One region of the Pseudoalteromonas sp. PPB1 genome, then DNA from elsewhere that is predicted to be linked to it. Evidence: predicted binding sites of a transcription regulator. Region 1 holds the regulator's gene; each other region holds the start of a gene.
The links. The regulator FliA, encoded in region 1, starts transcription of late flagellar genes. The targets are predictions, from matches to a motif close to CTAAAGNTNNNNNNNNNNNNGCCGATA.
Positions count from the first base shown of each region.

Region 2: the regulator FliA is predicted to act here: its motif matches at 2,041-2,067, upstream of IY568_RS08820 (VC2046/SO_2500 family protein).
Region 3: the regulator FliA is predicted to act here: its motif matches at 1,856-1,882, upstream of pomA (flagellar motor protein PomA).
Region 4: the regulator FliA is predicted to act here: its motif matches at 1,787-1,813, upstream of IY568_RS22465 (DUF5610 domain-containing protein).

Region 1 is NZ_JACEQV010000002.1:252,902-256,850, reverse strand. It holds gene flhF (flagellar biosynthesis protein FlhF) at 1-567, shown strand, start outside; gene IY568_RS03445 (MinD/ParA family ATP-binding protein) at 560-1,420, shown strand; gene IY568_RS03440 (RNA polymerase sigma factor FliA) at 1,423-2,157, shown strand; gene cheY (chemotaxis response regulator CheY) at 2,201-2,584, shown strand; gene IY568_RS03430 (protein phosphatase CheZ) at 2,604-3,374, shown strand; gene IY568_RS03425 (chemotaxis protein CheA) at 3,390-3,949, shown strand, end outside.
Region 2 is NZ_JACEQV010000007.1:22,706-26,654, reverse strand. It holds gene IY568_RS08835 (SEL1-like repeat protein) at 1-49, shown strand, start outside; gene IY568_RS08830 (SulA-like leucine-rich domain-containing protein) at 168-593, shown strand; gene IY568_RS08825 (YchJ family protein) at 610-1,065, shown strand; gene IY568_RS08820 (VC2046/SO_2500 family protein) at 1,485-2,006, opposite strand; tRNA gene IY568_RS08815 (tRNA-Tyr) at 2,119-2,203, shown strand; gene IY568_RS08810 (M48 family metallopeptidase) at 2,377-3,057, opposite strand; gene IY568_RS08805 (ion channel) at 3,130-3,949, shown strand, end outside.
Region 3 is NZ_JACEQV010000001.1:23,628-27,576, forward strand. It holds gene IY568_RS00080 (flagellar motor protein MotB) at 95-1,027, opposite strand; gene pomA (flagellar motor protein PomA) at 1,030-1,797, opposite strand; gene xseB (exodeoxyribonuclease VII small subunit) at 2,039-2,281, shown strand; gene ispA ((2E,6E)-farnesyl diphosphate synthase) at 2,285-3,172, shown strand; gene dxs (1-deoxy-D-xylulose-5-phosphate synthase) at 3,360-3,949, shown strand, end outside.
Region 4 is NZ_JACEQV010000033.1:53,765-57,713, forward strand. It holds gene IY568_RS22455 (thiol:disulfide interchange protein DsbA/DsbL) at 1-527, shown strand, start outside; gene trmA (tRNA (uridine(54)-C5)-methyltransferase TrmA) at 587-1,684, opposite strand; gene IY568_RS22465 (DUF5610 domain-containing protein) at 1,844-2,956, shown strand; gene murI (glutamate racemase) at 3,054-3,854, shown strand.

The DNA of each region.
Region 1 (3,949 bases):
GACAATGTGGCACTGATCACAACGGATACCTATCGTATCGGTGCTTACGAGCAATTGGCGACCTATGGTCGGATCATCGGCTGTCCTGTTAAGCAAGTAAAAGATGCCAATGAACTTGCAGAGGTTCTTTATCATTTACGCAATAAGCGTCTAATATTAATAGACACGGCGGGAATGAGTCAGCGTGACTTGCGTCTGACGGAGCAGCTAAACACCCTGATGCGTAGTAGCCGTGTTGACATTCGCAGCTACCTGGTATTAAGTGCGACTGCGCAGATGCATGTACTGCAAGAAACCGTAAACCACTTCAAAAAAGTCAATTTAAGTGGTTGTATTTTTACAAAACTTGATGAAAGTCTAAGTTTAGGTGAGATAATTAGCATAGCGATTCAAAATCGTCTGCCAATAGGGTATCTTACCAATGGTCAGCGAGTGCCTGAAGACATTCGCGTGGCAAACGCTCAGAAGTTAGTCAAAAAGGCTGAGCAATTGTATTTAAAGAGAACAAAAGCACAACATTCGCGACGTGTACCAGTGGCGTCCCAGACAGTAGGAATGTATGATTAATACAGTTTTAGATCAAGCAAGTGGCCTGCGGAGAATGAACCAAAAAAATAACCACAGTGTAAAAGTAATCGCAGTGACTGGTGGTAAAGGTGGAGTAGGTAAAACCAATGTATCCCTCAACACTGCCATCGCATTAGGACAGCAGGGTAACCGGGTCTTGGTGCTTGATGCTGACTTAGGTCTGGCTAACTGTGATGTCATGCTAGGCTTGAGGGTCGAGAAGAATTTATCTCATGTATTGTCCGGCGAATGCGAGCTAGACGAAATTTTGGTAGAGGGTCCGGCTGGGATCCGTATCGTGCCTGCAACGTCAGGCTCACAAAATATGGTCGAATTAACGCCTGCGGAGCACGCTGGTTTGATCCGTGCCTTCAGTGAGCTGAGCAGCGAATTTGATATTTTAATCGTCGATACGGCGGCTGGTATTTCAGACATGGTGCTGAGCTTCTCTCGAGCTGCACAGGATGTACTGGTTGTAGTGTGTGACGAGCCGACTTCTATTACCGATGCCTATGCGCTTATCAAAGTATTAAGCCGTGAACATGGCGTCTACAAATTCAAAATTGTGGCCAACATGGTACGCAGCTTAAGAGAAGGGCAGGAGCTATTTGCTAAGCTGTCCAAGGTTACAGACCGATTCTTAGATGTCGCTTTAGAGCTGGTTGCAACGATCCCATTTGACGAAAATATGCGTAAGTCTTCGCGTCGTCAAAAAACCATCGTTGAGCTTTATCCTAATTCACCTGCTGCTGTGGCATTTAGAGGCCTGGCAAGCAAAGCTGTCAAGTGGCCCATTCCCCACCAACCTTCAGGTCATTTGGAATTCTTTATTGAGCAATTGGTAAACGGTTAAAGATGGCTTCACCGGTCAACCGCATGGCGGGATATAAAACGACAGACCACCTGCATAAGGTGGTGGAACGTCATACGCCTTTAGTTAAAAAGGTGGCCTGTCATTTGTTAGCCAGATTACCAGCCAGTGTTCAGCTCGATGATTTAGTCCAGTCAGGTATGATTGGACTGATCGAAGCCTGCAAAAATTTTGACGCGAGCAAAGGGGCAAGTTTTGAAACCTTTGCAGGAATTCGAATTCGTGGCGCAATGATTGACGAGATCCGCCGTGGTGACTGGGCGCCCCGCTCGGTACACAAAAACGGTCGTATGGTTGCAGAGGCTATTGCTGAGCTAGAAGCACAGCTTGGGCGAGAACCAAAAGATACTGAAATCGCTGAAAAACTTGATATTACGCTAGATGAGTACCATCATATTTTACATGATGTCAATGCAAGTAAAGTGATCGGCATCGAAGACTTGGGGGTAGATGAAGACGTAATTTCTCCCGCAGGCAACGATTTTGCGCTAGACAAACCATTCAATAATGTTAAAAATGAGCGCTTTAACGAATCGTTAGTCAATGCGATCAAGACTTTACCTGAGCGCGATGCTTTGGTGTTGTCTTTGTATTATAACGATGAGATGAATTTAAAAGAGATTGGTGCGATCTTAGAGGTCAGCGAATCTCGAGTGAGTCAGATTCACGGTCAAGCAATGATCAAGCTTCGTGCGAAGATCAATGACTGGATCAATTAGAGTTAGTTTTACAATATAGGTTCAAACCTCACCGGAGGAAGTTTTGGATAAGAACATGAAAATTCTCGTGGTTGATGATTTTTCTACGATGAGAAGAATAATCAAAAACCTGCTAAGAGACTTAGGCTTTACCAATGTTCAAGAGGCTGATGATGGCAGTACGGCACTTCCAATGTTGCAAAATCAGGAATTCGACTTCGTCGTAACTGACTGGAATATGCCAGGCATGCAAGGTATCGATTTGCTTCGTGCAATTCGTGCTGATGATAAGCTTAAACACATCCCAGTACTCATGGTTACAGCGGAAGCGAAAAAAGAACAAATCGTAGCTGCTGCCCAAGCTGGAGTTAATGGTTATATCGTTAAACCGTTTACGGCAGGTACCCTGAAAACCAAACTAGAAAAAGTGTTCGAACGTTTAGGCTAGTATTGATAAGGGTAGGCTTATGTCAACATCTTCTGTGCCACAGATAACTCTGGAACAGGCTAAACTGCTCGTTGAATACCTTGAACAAGGTGAGCAGGAAAAGGCTGATGAGATATTAATTGAGGCCACCAATAAAGAACAATCAGAGCTTTTTGCTGAAGTGGGCAAGCTAACTCGACAACTTCATGAATCGTTGAAGAACTTTGAGTTAGATACCCGTTTATCTGATCTCACGACAGAAGCCATTCCAGATGCCAAGCAGCGCCTTAATTACGTCATGGAGATGACCGAAAGCGCTGCCAATAAAACCATGGATGCCGTAGAAGCAAGTCTTCCCTTAGCCCAAGAACTAGCCGATGAACTCTCTGAAATTAAGCCCACCTGGGACAGATTAATGAGCCGGGATATCCAGCTTGGAGAGTTCAAATCCTTGTGCCACGATCTTGACAGTTTTATGCAGTCGTCAAAAGGCCGTACAGATGAGTTACAAAATCTGATGACCAATGTGTTGATGGCACAAGATTATCAAGATTTAACCGGACAGGTTATCCGGCGTGTCATTGAGTTGGTTCGTGAAGTTGAAGACAGCCTAATTCACTTGTTGACCGTATTCGGCAGCGCAGATGAAAGTCAACAAACTGCAGCCCAACCACAGGCACAAACTAAAGCCCCCGCCGTTACTGATGAGTTATCAGGTCCTGAGGGTCCAATTTTGGACGCTGAGTCTCGAGATGATGTCGTATCCGGGCAGGATGAAGTTGATGACCTGTTGTCTAGTTTGGGCTTCTAATAGGAGAGTATGCGAATGAGCTTTGAAGTCGATGAAGATATCTTACAAGACTTTCTTGTTGAAGCTGGGGAAATACTCGAACTGTTATCTGAGCAGCTTGTCGAACTAGAAAACAACCCGGAAGATAAAGAGCTGTTAAATGCGATTTTCCGTGGTTTCCATACCGTTAAAGGGGGCGCAGGCTTCCTTAGCATGACTGAGCTGGTAGATGCTTGTCACGGTGCGGAAAACGTGTTTGATGTCCTGCGTCAGGGGCAGCGTCAGGTAACACCAGAATTGATGGATGTGATTTTACAATCACTCGATACCATCAATGAAATGTTCTCGTGTATTCAAAACAGAGAGCAACCAGACCCCGCTGATCCACACTTACTGGAAGTTTTACATCAGCTCAGTCAGCCACAGTCAGAAGACGAAGTGATTGATGCACCCGCTGCAGCAGAGCCTGAGCCTGAACCGGTTGTGGCGACACCCAGTGCTGATGATGTGCTGTTCGATGCGCCAGCAGATCCTGTTGATGAACCTGCAAGTGACGGTGCTGACAGCATAGACGAGATTTCTGAAGAAGAATTTGA
Region 2 (3,949 bases), on a different contig from region 1:
GCAAATCCATCAAATGATGCACTTTAGCCCGGACGCGAACCCAAAATAAAAGTAAATGTAATCAAAGCACTATAAAAAAAGCACAAAAAACACGCGATATTTTACTTGCCAAACAGCACTGTATGAAATACTGTATAACCACTGTATAGAAAATCAGTGGTCTGCTCATGTTACATACTCAAGTGCAAAATATATCAGTGTCTCAGGCTAAAACAGCCAACAAACGCTATCAGTTAGTATATGCGGAAGATGACATAGTAAGCAGTTTAGAACTGCTTAAAATCCTGTATCGATGCAATTCACTTCACAGATGGACCTTGCTTATTGCACCAGACAACATTCCAAGCAAAGCCCTGCTGGATAACAGTTCAATTGATAGCAGCAAGCTACTGGTGCTACGTCAAAGACATTTGATAAACTTAGAGTATGTTATTAACAGCGCTTTATGCAAAGGTAACTTTGCAGCGGTGATCACCTGGACAGACATTGTGTCGGAACAACAGCTGTCTCAGTTTAAACTGATAGACAGTGACACTGAGGTCTTTTGTTTTACCCGCACCTCTGGACATGAGATATCTGTCGTTGCGCATTAAGTTCAAATGAGAAAATATGTGTTATTGCGGTTCTGAAAGAGAAGCACAAGCATGCTGTCTGCCTTTCATAGCAGGCCAAAAGCTACCTGACAGTGCGGAGCAGTTAATGCGCTCCAGATACAGTGCTTATTGCCTCAAAGACACAGGGTACATACATCGTACTTATGCACAGTGCAAACGTGCAGAAAATAGTGAGGCCAGTATCAGTGCATTTGCTGAGCACGCAACCTTTATTGGCTTGGAGGTCATCCAAAGCAATGAGTCTCCAGAACATCACTTTGTGGAGTTTAAGGCTACATACCTGGATGGCAACACCTGTATCACTATGCACGAACGGTCTCGCTTTTTACGTGAAGACGGCCAATGGCGTTATCTTGATGGTGAACTGTTTGCCTGCCCTGAGAAAAAAATTAGCAGGAATGATCCTTGTCCCTGCCAAAGTGGGAAGAAGTTCAAAAAATGCCACGGCTAGATAGGCAGGCTAAATGATCTGGGTTATTGAACCTTCAATAATCCAGTGTTAGGTAGACAACCACCCGACGCTGCCAATTCCATGCTCTGCCATTATGGTTACGAAACCATTTCAGAGTCTTGGACGTAACCTGACAGTATCAAAGACAATTTAACAACATCATTCCAATAAGCTTGTGGTGTTTGAGCGCATCAAATTACTCGCCCGACATTTTCGCATCGCTTAGTTTTCTTTTTTAAACTCGCTGTGGCGTTTGTTATACCAATTTGCTTAATTAAGTGATCTATTTTGAGGCGAGAAAATAGGGTCGATAACAAGGCAAAAATTTTGCTATTTAGTTGTTCTAAATAAGAAATTTTTAACGCCGTTAGCGTCCTATTTGCTCCTTCAAATAGACCAGGTATTAAGTGAAATTGGTATTACACCGCAACCTGCAACATAGATTGCATTTCACCACCGGCTATCTGATCATAGAAACCTGCAGCATCTATATCGTGTTTATCAACAAGCATTTGTGGATTTCTGGTATTTTCGAGCTTCTGTCTTACGGCAGGCTCCAAATTATCAACGATATGCAGCGGAATGTGCTTTTTGTCGTTACGTACCGCAAAGGGCTCTGGCTGCAAACATTCTTTAAGGCGAAGACTTGTCAGATCGCCCCCCTGAGCCATAAACCCATTGCTCTGGCCAATCAGCATATCGAACTGTTCTGGGGCAAGCGGCTTTTGCGGACCAAGCTGCAACGCCTTTTTAAGCGCTTCTTCTGATTTATCAGCTTCCTGTGAAGACGAATGCGGCAGGTCAAACTGGCTAAAATCTAATGCATCCTGAGACAATAAAGACAGCAGCAAGCCAAAGTCGCCGCGTCTTGCTTCATGAACGCTGTGATTGAGTGCACTGCCCAGCTGAGCCTCTTTGCACAAAATGCCATCTATCTGCATGTAAAATCGCCACAATTTATCAAATATGAAAATTTATCGGCATTTTTTCAATTTTCTTTAGGACATTTCTTTACTTCACTAAAAACTTTGATATTATCAGCGCCCATGTTGAGGAGGGGTTCCCGAGCGGCCAAAGGGATCAGACTGTAAATCTGACGGCACTGCCTTCGCTGGTTCGAATCCAGCCCCCTCCACCACTTTCCTAAAGCAATATTTCAACCCAATATTTATTCATGCTTGTCCAGACAACCACATCCGACTGAATTTCGGACCGGTGCTTTTTATTGAAGTGATGCATGAAAGCAAGCTCCAGGCTGCCTATCTCAAAACCATCACTCCATCAGTGTCACTGTGTAGATCCAGTCCCGCGCTATGGCTTTTCAATCTGTAACCCTACTCCATATTGCCTCAGGTATGCCTGCGCTTCCTGATATCTGGGATAATGACGTGCCACTATCTGCCAAAAGGCCTGATTGTGTGCCATCACATGACAGTGTGCCAGCTCATGCACAACAACATAATCTATAACCCACTTAGGCGCACCAACCAACAGGCTATTAAGCGCCAGCGTGCCATTTGAAGACAAACTTCCCCAGCGGCGTTTATATTCCCTTATTTTCAATTCCTGATACTGACTGTTCATCAGGACCGAATACTCAGCCAGTACCGGCGTTACATAGCTGAGCAGTATCTGGTTTAAGAGCTTAAATAAGGCTTTGCGCGCGCCCTCTGTTCCCGGTTGTGCCCGGGTTTTTAAACCAATACATTTGGCGTCATGATCAATATAAGAACGACACGGCGACAGCACCAGCTGATATCGTTCACCAAATATCTGAATTTCTTTGTGACAGAAAGGTGATTGGATCTGTTGTTGCTGAGCAGACACTGCTAGCTTCTTATCCTCAACCCAGCTCGACTTGCTCTTCAGCCAGGTTTCCAGCCATTGTCGGTCAATGCCATGCGGCGCAAACACTTTCACGCCATTCGCTGTGACTTTTATCGCAACACTCTGTCTGCGCTTACTGATACTTAACTGATAATCGAATGACATAGATACAATTTTTTATTTACCCTGAAAAAATGCTGCTACCCTTACTAATAGGAAGGATTAAACTGGCGTAACATGAATAACAAACCACTTTGCCAATATGAATCTCCCGACGGCCATAAATGCCAGGAAATAGACATGGGTTCAGGCTATTGCTTCTGGCATGATAGCAAATTTGACAAAAGCGGTCTGGAGTTAACTCAAAAGCTGGAGCGGTATGCAAAACGAGGCGGCCTTTTACAGGGGTTGGAGTTAAAACGTGCCAACCTGGAAGGTCTTAACTTGGTTAAATTTGGTAACCACGAAGGCTATGACCTGTCATACAGCAACTTCTATCGTGCCAACTTGCAAGGTGCTCACCTGTTCAACAGTACCATCAAAAATGCTTCCTTAATGAAAGCGGACTTGCGAGATGCCAATCTACATTGCTGCAAGCTCGAAAACACCAATCTGCTCGGCATGAAACTCGATAAAACTCGTATCGATAACCTCTACCTTGGCGATAAACTGTTACAAGAAAAACAAGCCAGCGACGCACTGAAAGAGCAAGATTTAGATGAAGCCAACGACTTGTTTTTACAATCAGAAGAAATCTATCGCTTACTGAGAAAAGGTGCAGAGCAGCAAGGTCTGTTTGAAATGGCTGGCAAATATACCTACAGCGAACTTCGCATGCGTCACGCGCAATACCCTAAATTATCCAAACGCCGGTTGGTATCCTCTTTCGTTGATATGTTATGTGGCTACGGCGAAAAGCCCGAAAATGTGATCCGCTTCAGTCTGGGCATGATAGTCGCCTGTGCGATTTGCTACTTTATATTCGGAATCAATTATAACGACGGGCTGATCCAGTTTTCCAGTCAGGCCTCATGGTCAGACAACCTCAGTACATTAC
Region 3 (3,949 bases), on a different contig from region 1:
AAGCATATTTATTAAGCATTGTTTTCTCCATTAACATTATCAGATTAAATTCCGCTGAATAGCCTAGCCCAAGAATCGGTACCACGCAATACTTCTAGTTGTTTCCACGTACATTAATTGGGTCAGATTCCTTAGCCTTACCTTGCATGATAGAGATTTCGACACGCCGGTTGCGACGACGGTCTTCATCAGTTTCATTGGGCACCAGCGGCCGAGTATCTGCATGCCCGACGACGACCATACGGTTTTTGTCGAATCCAGTGACGGTCTGCATTTCTGTCGCAACCGCAACCGCCCGAGTCGCAGACAGATCCCAGTTATTACTATATAGCTCATTCGAAAACTGGAAGTCATCCGTATGCCCGGACACCGTTATTTCGCCAGGCACATCTTTGAGTAGTTGGGCAATATCCTGGATCACGGGTTTAAACTTAGGTTGTAAGAATGCGCTGCCAGAAGGAAAAGAGCCATTCTCCTGGATCCGAATAATGATTTGCTGTCCCAATGATTCCAGTTCAATTGCACCATCCATGATTTGCTTTTCCAGCTGCTGGGCGATTTTTTTCACCAGTTCATTGACCTGCTCCTGCTCCGCAGCCGCAATTGCCTGTGTCATCGACTGCTCTTGTGCGGTACTGGAAGACTCACCTCCGCGCTTGTTACCACGCTGCTCTTGTCGTCCACCCGCAGAGCTTTCATCACCAGCCTGAAACTCCAACATCTGCTGCGTCATTTCAACTGTCTGTTGCTGTATCGTTTCGATAGGAGTGGGTTCAGGCTTGCCCGGCGTGAACTCCATGGCAATCACACTGGTCCCTTTTGGAATGTCCTTTACCTCAATCTTGTTTTGCACGCCAAATGCAAATTTCATGGAGCCCGCGATCTGCTTAAATTTGAGTACATCCATTTCTGAAAACGCCAATAGCAATACGAAGAAACACATCAGCAGAGACATCAGATCGGCAAAAGTCCCCATCCAGGCAGGTAAGCCTGGGGGGGGACATTTGCATTCGTTCTCGTCAGACATAATTACTCCTCGGCCTCAGCACCCCGTTTGGACTCAGGTAGGTAGTTTTTCAAGATACCTTCTATCACTTTCGGGTTCTGGCCGTCCTGGATCCCCAAAATAGCATCCAGGATTAAGCGTTGATTTCGTTCTTCCTCGTCTTTACGCAGCTCCAGTTTTACCTGAATTGGAATAGCCACCACGTTAGCCAAGAACGCACCATACAATGTCGTCAATAGTGCAACGGCCATCGCGGGTCCAATCGCTTTCGGGTCATCCATGTTCGATAGCATGGCTACCAGGCCGATTAAGGTACCAATCATCCCCATTGCAGGAGCAATGTCCGCCAAAGATTTAAACAATCCAGCACCCATTTCATGACGCGTCGAAGTGAGCGCAATGTCTTTTTGCAGGGTTGCCCTGACCACATCCGCATCGTGACCATCCACCAGCATGTCAACACCTTTACGCATAAAGGAATTGGGAATTTCGGCCTCTTCTAATGCCAGAAAGCCGCCTTTACGCGCAGAATCCGCCAGCTCAACCGCTTTCTCAATCAGTTCTTCCGGGGTCTCCAGCTTAAACATAAAGGCCTTACCGGCCACTTTACCGATGCCAAAAAACTGGCTCATGGTAAAGTTCGACAGCACGATAAAAATCGAGCCACCAAATACAATAACCACTGATGGAGTGTTGTAAAACATGGCAATCTGGCCATCACTACTAAGTACCATGGACATCACAATCAAGCCTATGGCCCCTAAGATACCAATCACGGTTGCTAAATCCACACACCCTCCAAAGGAAATTACCCGTTATCTATCACGCAGTTATTATTATCGACAGAGTTATCGGCCAGTTTTGCAATAACTTAACTCAATTATATTAAATTGCCTTGAAATTGCGAATCCATAAACCAATGGCAAGTCATCCTGACTGTATAACGCAAAAATTCTGAGAGATCTTTGACCTCAATCTGTAATACTCATAAAATTAGGCGTTTTTTAATTTAGCTCAAAGTGAATACTGCACATGGCGACAAAAAAACCGGAAAACATGAGCTTTGAAGAAGCTGTTGACGAGCTTGAAGGCATTGTACAGGGCATGGAACGGGGCGAACTCACCCTGGAACAGTCGCTCAAACAATTTGAACGCGGGATAAAGCTGGCCAACGCTTCCTCGCAAAAGCTGCAACAGGCAGAACAGAAAGTGGCGATTTTGCTCGGCAATGACGAGCAAAGCCCGCTAAGTGAATTTACGGACGAGCTGGAATAAACATTGGATTTACAAGCACAACTTGCTCATGCCAGAGCGCAAGTCGAAGAAACTGTAGGCGCGTATTTCGCTCAGGAATTGGACAGTGACGACACCGCCATTGCTGCAGCGCGCTACAGCATTAGTAATGGTGGTAAACGGTTGCGCCCATTTCTGGTCTACACAACCGGGCAAATCTTTGGCGCCACACCTCGCGATCTCGATATCGCCGCAGCTGCCGTCGAATGTATTCACAGTTATTCATTGGTTCATGATGACCTCCCGGCCATGGACGATGATGACCTGCGCCGTGGTAAACCGACTTGCCATATTGCATTTGATGAAGCACAAGCAATCCTGGCAGGTGATGCTTTGCAAACCCTGGCTTTTGAGCTGTTATCAGCGCACACATTCTCTGTCCCGGCGGCAAATCAGATTGCGATGATCAAAACCCTCGCAAAGGCATCCGGGTTGCAAGGCATGGTCGGTGGTCAGGCGCTGGATTTAGCAGCAACGGACAAGTCTGTCAGCTTGGCAGAACTGGAGCGGATCCATCGCTTAAAAACGGGCGCGCTGCTAACTTGTGCTATTGAACTTGGCGCGCTGTGTGCCCCAGATGTGTCGCCACATACCCTTGCCCGACTACGTGACTATGGTCAGAATATTGGTCTGGCATTTCAGGTTCAGGATGACATTCTTGATATAGAAGGTAACACTGAAGTGCTGGGCAAACCTCAGGGGTCTGATCTGGAACACAATAAGTCTACGTATCCTGCTCTATTAGGATTATCGGGTGCCAAACAAAAAGCACAAGCACTCGTAGAAGAGGCAAAGCAGGCGCTGCACAACATTGATGCAGACACACAAACCTTGGCTTTGCTGGCAGACTATATTATTGCCAGAGACCATTAATGACCATAAACCGACTAGCAATCAACTGATAAGTCGCTAAATTAATAACTAGTTAAGTTATACTGTGGTGCATTGCACACTGCACGCCGAACAAAGCGCCGAGCACCCAGCACAGAATTTATAAATTTAATGGCGGATAACAATGACAACCAAGTCAGCGAACTCTGCCCAGGATAACGTAATCAATATGAGTCTTGATAACAGCAAGTATCCCCTTTTGGCATTGATTGAGCAGCCTGAGCAGCTGCGCACTTTGCCGCAACATAAACTGACCGAGTTCAGCGATGAGCTACGTGACTATCTGCTCAACTCGGTCTCGCAAAGTAGTGGTCACCTTGCCTCCGGTCTAGGCACGGTTGAACTGACAGTGGCGCTGCATTACGTTTACAATACGCCCGCTGACCGCCTGGTATGGGATGTAGGCCACCAGGCTTATCCACATAAAATTCTCACGGGTCGTCGCGATCAAATGCATACCATACGACAAAAAGATGGCCTGCATCCTTTCCCGTTTCGTGAAGAAAGCGAGTACGATACATTCAGTGTTGGTCACTCTAGCACCTCTATCTCTGCCGCGCTGGCCATGGCGATTGCCGCTGAAAAAGAACAACAGGGGCGTAAAGTCGTCGCTGTGATTGGTGATGGTGCAATGACCGCAGGTATGGCTTTTGAAGCCATGAATCATGCCGGTGATGTGAAATCGGACATGCTAGTGATCCTTAACGACAACGAAATGTCTATTTCTGAGAATGTCGGCGCATTGAACAACCACTTTGC
Region 4 (3,949 bases), on a different contig from region 1:
CAAAGAAACCTGAAGTGACAGAGTACTTCTCTTTTTATTGCCCTGCCTGTAATAACTTTGAATCATTGATCGGTGAATTTAAGCCAAAACTGGATCAGGACGTGAAGTTCAAAAAGAGTCATGTCGACTTTGTTGGCGTCAGAGACCCTGAAATTCAGCAAATGATGAGCACGGCATTGGCGACAGCGTCAGTATTGCCGCAAAAAGACAAGATTGTATCGGCCATGTTTGCGCACTTGCATGGCAAGCGCGGTAAGTTCAATGAAGTAGCGGACATCAAAGATCTGTTTGTTGCACAGGGCGTGTCTGGTGAAAAATTTGATAAGCTGTATAAGAGTTTCTCAGTTCGCACAAAAGCGAAGAAAATGAAACGTGCGCAAGAGCAAATGCAGGACAAAGGTGCATTGAGTGGTGTACCAACGTTTATCGTCAATGGTAAATACAAGCTGATCTTGTCGCGAGAGTCTGGTGTAACTTCACCGGATGATATTGCCGCACTGATTAATTATCTGGCGAAAAAGTCTTAATTTGCCAGAATGAAAAAACCCGCGATGTACGCGGGTTTTTTTATGTCTTAGATTCGCATTTACTTTCTGGTCAGAAAGACACCCGATTCAACATGGTGGGTGTAAGGGAACTGATCGAAGATAGCGATACGCGACACCTGATGCGTTTCACACAGTAACTCCAAATCACGTTCCAGCGTATCCGGGTTGCAGGAAATATAGATGATGTTGTCGTATTGGCTGACCAGTTTACAGGTTAATTCATCCATGCCAGCACGTGGTGGATCTACCAGAATGGTCTGGCAGTTGTAACTGTGTAGATCTATCCCTTTGAGGCGAGAGAACTGTTTTTCGCCCTTCATCGCTGCCGTAAATTCCTCACTCGACATACGAATGATATCAAGATTATCTACTTTATTGGCTGCGATATTGTACTGTGCTGAGTGTACAGAAGATTTAGAAATTTCTGTGGCCAATACCCGGTTAAATTGACCCGCCAGAGCGATGGAAAAGTTGCCATTGCCACAATACAGTTCAAGTAAATCGTTTTGCAGTGGTGCGCACAGGTCTTGTGTCCAGGCCAGCATCTTTTCGTTCACTGCAGCATTGGGTTGAGTAAAGCTGTTTTCGACTTGTTGGTAGGTGTACTGCTTGTCATTAACAGTCAGCCGCTCAGTCACAAAGTCATCACCAAATACCACTTTTTGTTTTCTGGCTCGGCCGATAAAGTCAACTTTATAACTCTGCTGTAGCTCATGACGTAGCGTTTGCATCGCTTCTTGCCAGGCATCATCCAGTGCTTTGTGGTAAAGCAGGCTGATCAGTACTTCTCCACTGAGTGTGGTGAGATAGTCAATCTGGAACAGTTTACGGCGCAGGATCTCGTTGTGACGTAGTTTATCCATCATCACCTGCATCATTTCATTGACCAGAGGCGCACCTGGATCAAACTGATCCACTCGGATCTTCTCTTTGGTTTGCTGATCGAACATGATGTGGAACAGATCGTCACCGTCATGCCAGACTCTGAATTCACAACGCTGACGATAGTGGCTTTTGGGGGAGTCGTACACTTCCAGCTGTGGCGCATCGAAGCGGGCAAATTGCGCACTGATCCGCTGTTGTTTTTCTTTCAACTGTTGCTCGTAGGTCGAAGTGTCAATCGTGATCACCGCCATATTAAAACCACCATAGTTAATGCAAAGAGGCGCTATTTTAGGATGCACTTTCGATTTGTCCAGCACAGAGCAAAACTTTTTGCTCTTTTATTGTACAATAGACTTAAGCTTATGGCGTTTTGGCCGATAACCAACTATCAAGTAAAGCGGAGAGCAGACATGAAAATCGGACAGTTGAATCAGCTGTTGAATCCGGCGATGCAGCATAACGCGGGTAAAGCTAAATCGCTTATCCCTAATATGTCAATTAATACGGATAGTTACCACGGAAACAAATCTCAGGCAGCGGCAAAAATGCTCGATGATAAACTGGCGCAGGCGCTGGGCATTGAGAAAAAAGAAGAAAAAGACAAGCCGCTGTTTGATTTTGAGGAAATTGTCAAAAATGTGCTGGGGTTTGTACAGGGGGCTGTGAAGAAAGCCAAAGCCGCAGGGGAAGATGACGACACACTCAAGAGTATGCTTGATCAAGCACGCAAGGGCGTGCAGATGGGGATTGATGAAGCGTCTGAAGAGTTAAAAGGCACCGGTTTATTCAATGATGAAATTGAAGGTGGGATAGAAAAGTCCAGAGAAGGCATTTTTAACGGCCTGGACGAATTTGAAAAAGAGTTGTTTGATCCTAAGCCCCAGCAAGTGTCTGTTAGTGCCGCTCAGTTTGCCAGCTTATCGAATCAGGCTGAATACGCCTTTACTACAGCAGAAGGCGATGAGGTAGTGATTTCATTCAGTGATGCGATGAGTCAATCTCAGGCTGCCAGTTATGCACGCAACGGTGACAGTGAAGGATTTGCTTATGGTGAGCAGAGCAGTCGTGAACTTAACTTTTCTATCAGTGTGAATGGCGATCTGAATGAAGATGAGCAGGCAGCCATCAACGATATGATGAAAGATATCCGTGATGTCAGTGACACCTTTTTTGCCGGTGATTACGACGATGCCTTTGCCAAAGTGCAGGAGCTGGGTATTAACAGCGAACAAATCGTCAACTTCACCATGGACTTGCGCCAGACTAAAACATCTGCAGCGATTGCTCAGTATCAGCAAAGTAATCCGATGAAAGATTTGGAAAAAGCATTACAGCCATTGGATCAGCGTTTAGAAGGGATCCATGATGAGGCGAAAGGACTGGGTATAGAAGCTCAGTTACCGGATATTATGGCGTGGATCAACGAGGGCCAGGCACGTCTGAATGAGTTTCTGGATTATGCTGAAGGCTTCTTCAGCGCCCTGGAATCACGTCAAGCTGAGAAGCAAGACCAGCAGGTATAATAGAGCGTCTGAACCCACTCTGCTTGAGTTGACACAAGTATTTATTTTAAACCCTGACCGTGGCACACTGCGCGCGAACTGTAAATAAGGAGCGCATGTGCCACACATTCTCGTTTTTGATTCTGGTATCGGCGGAACCAGCGTGCTTGAGCACATTCGTGCAGTACTGCCTCATGCCGATTATAGCTATGTGATGGACAACGTGCTGCTGCCTTATGGCTTACAGTCCCAGCAGACTATTCAGCAGCGTTTGGCCGCCCTGATAAAGTGGCTCGATCGTGATTTGCATCCGGTCGATATCATAGTGATTGCATGCAACACCGCCTCAACTTATGCATTGGGATCCACTCGTCAGTTAACCTCTATCCCGATTGTCGGAGTTGTGCCTGCCATTAAGCCCGCAGCCATCGCCAGTCGTAGTCGACATATTGGCTTACTGGCGACGCCTGCAACGTCCGGAAATACATACACCCAACAACTCATTACGCAATTCGCGAACGAATGCCAGGTTGATTTGTATCAGTCGACTAAATTGGTTGAGCTGGCTGAGCAGTTTTATTGGTCCGGTGAGATTGACCGTGAGCAGCTTGCCGCTGAGATCAAACAACTTGAACTCGCCGCAGGGCTGGATCACTTAGTCCTGGGATGTACGCACTTTCCTATTATTGCGAAACCTTTGAGTGAGGCCATCTCTGAGTCGGTGACCCTGATTGATTCAGGCGCGGCAATTGCCAGGCGTGTTATGTCTTTATTGGCGCAAGGGCGTATCATTGAAGAACCAGGGTTGCCAGTTCAGTGCAATGGCGTTGAGTCAGGAATAACGAATTGGTACGCGACGGCAACCCAGGCGCTTAATATTGATAGACCAGACGTCAGATTGTTCAGCCTTGACCAATAATATTTAGTGATGAATACATGTGCCTGAACAGGTGAGAAGTAAAAAGGGGTGGTAACCAAATTGGCCCCACCCCTGTTAGTGTGTACAACTAGCTT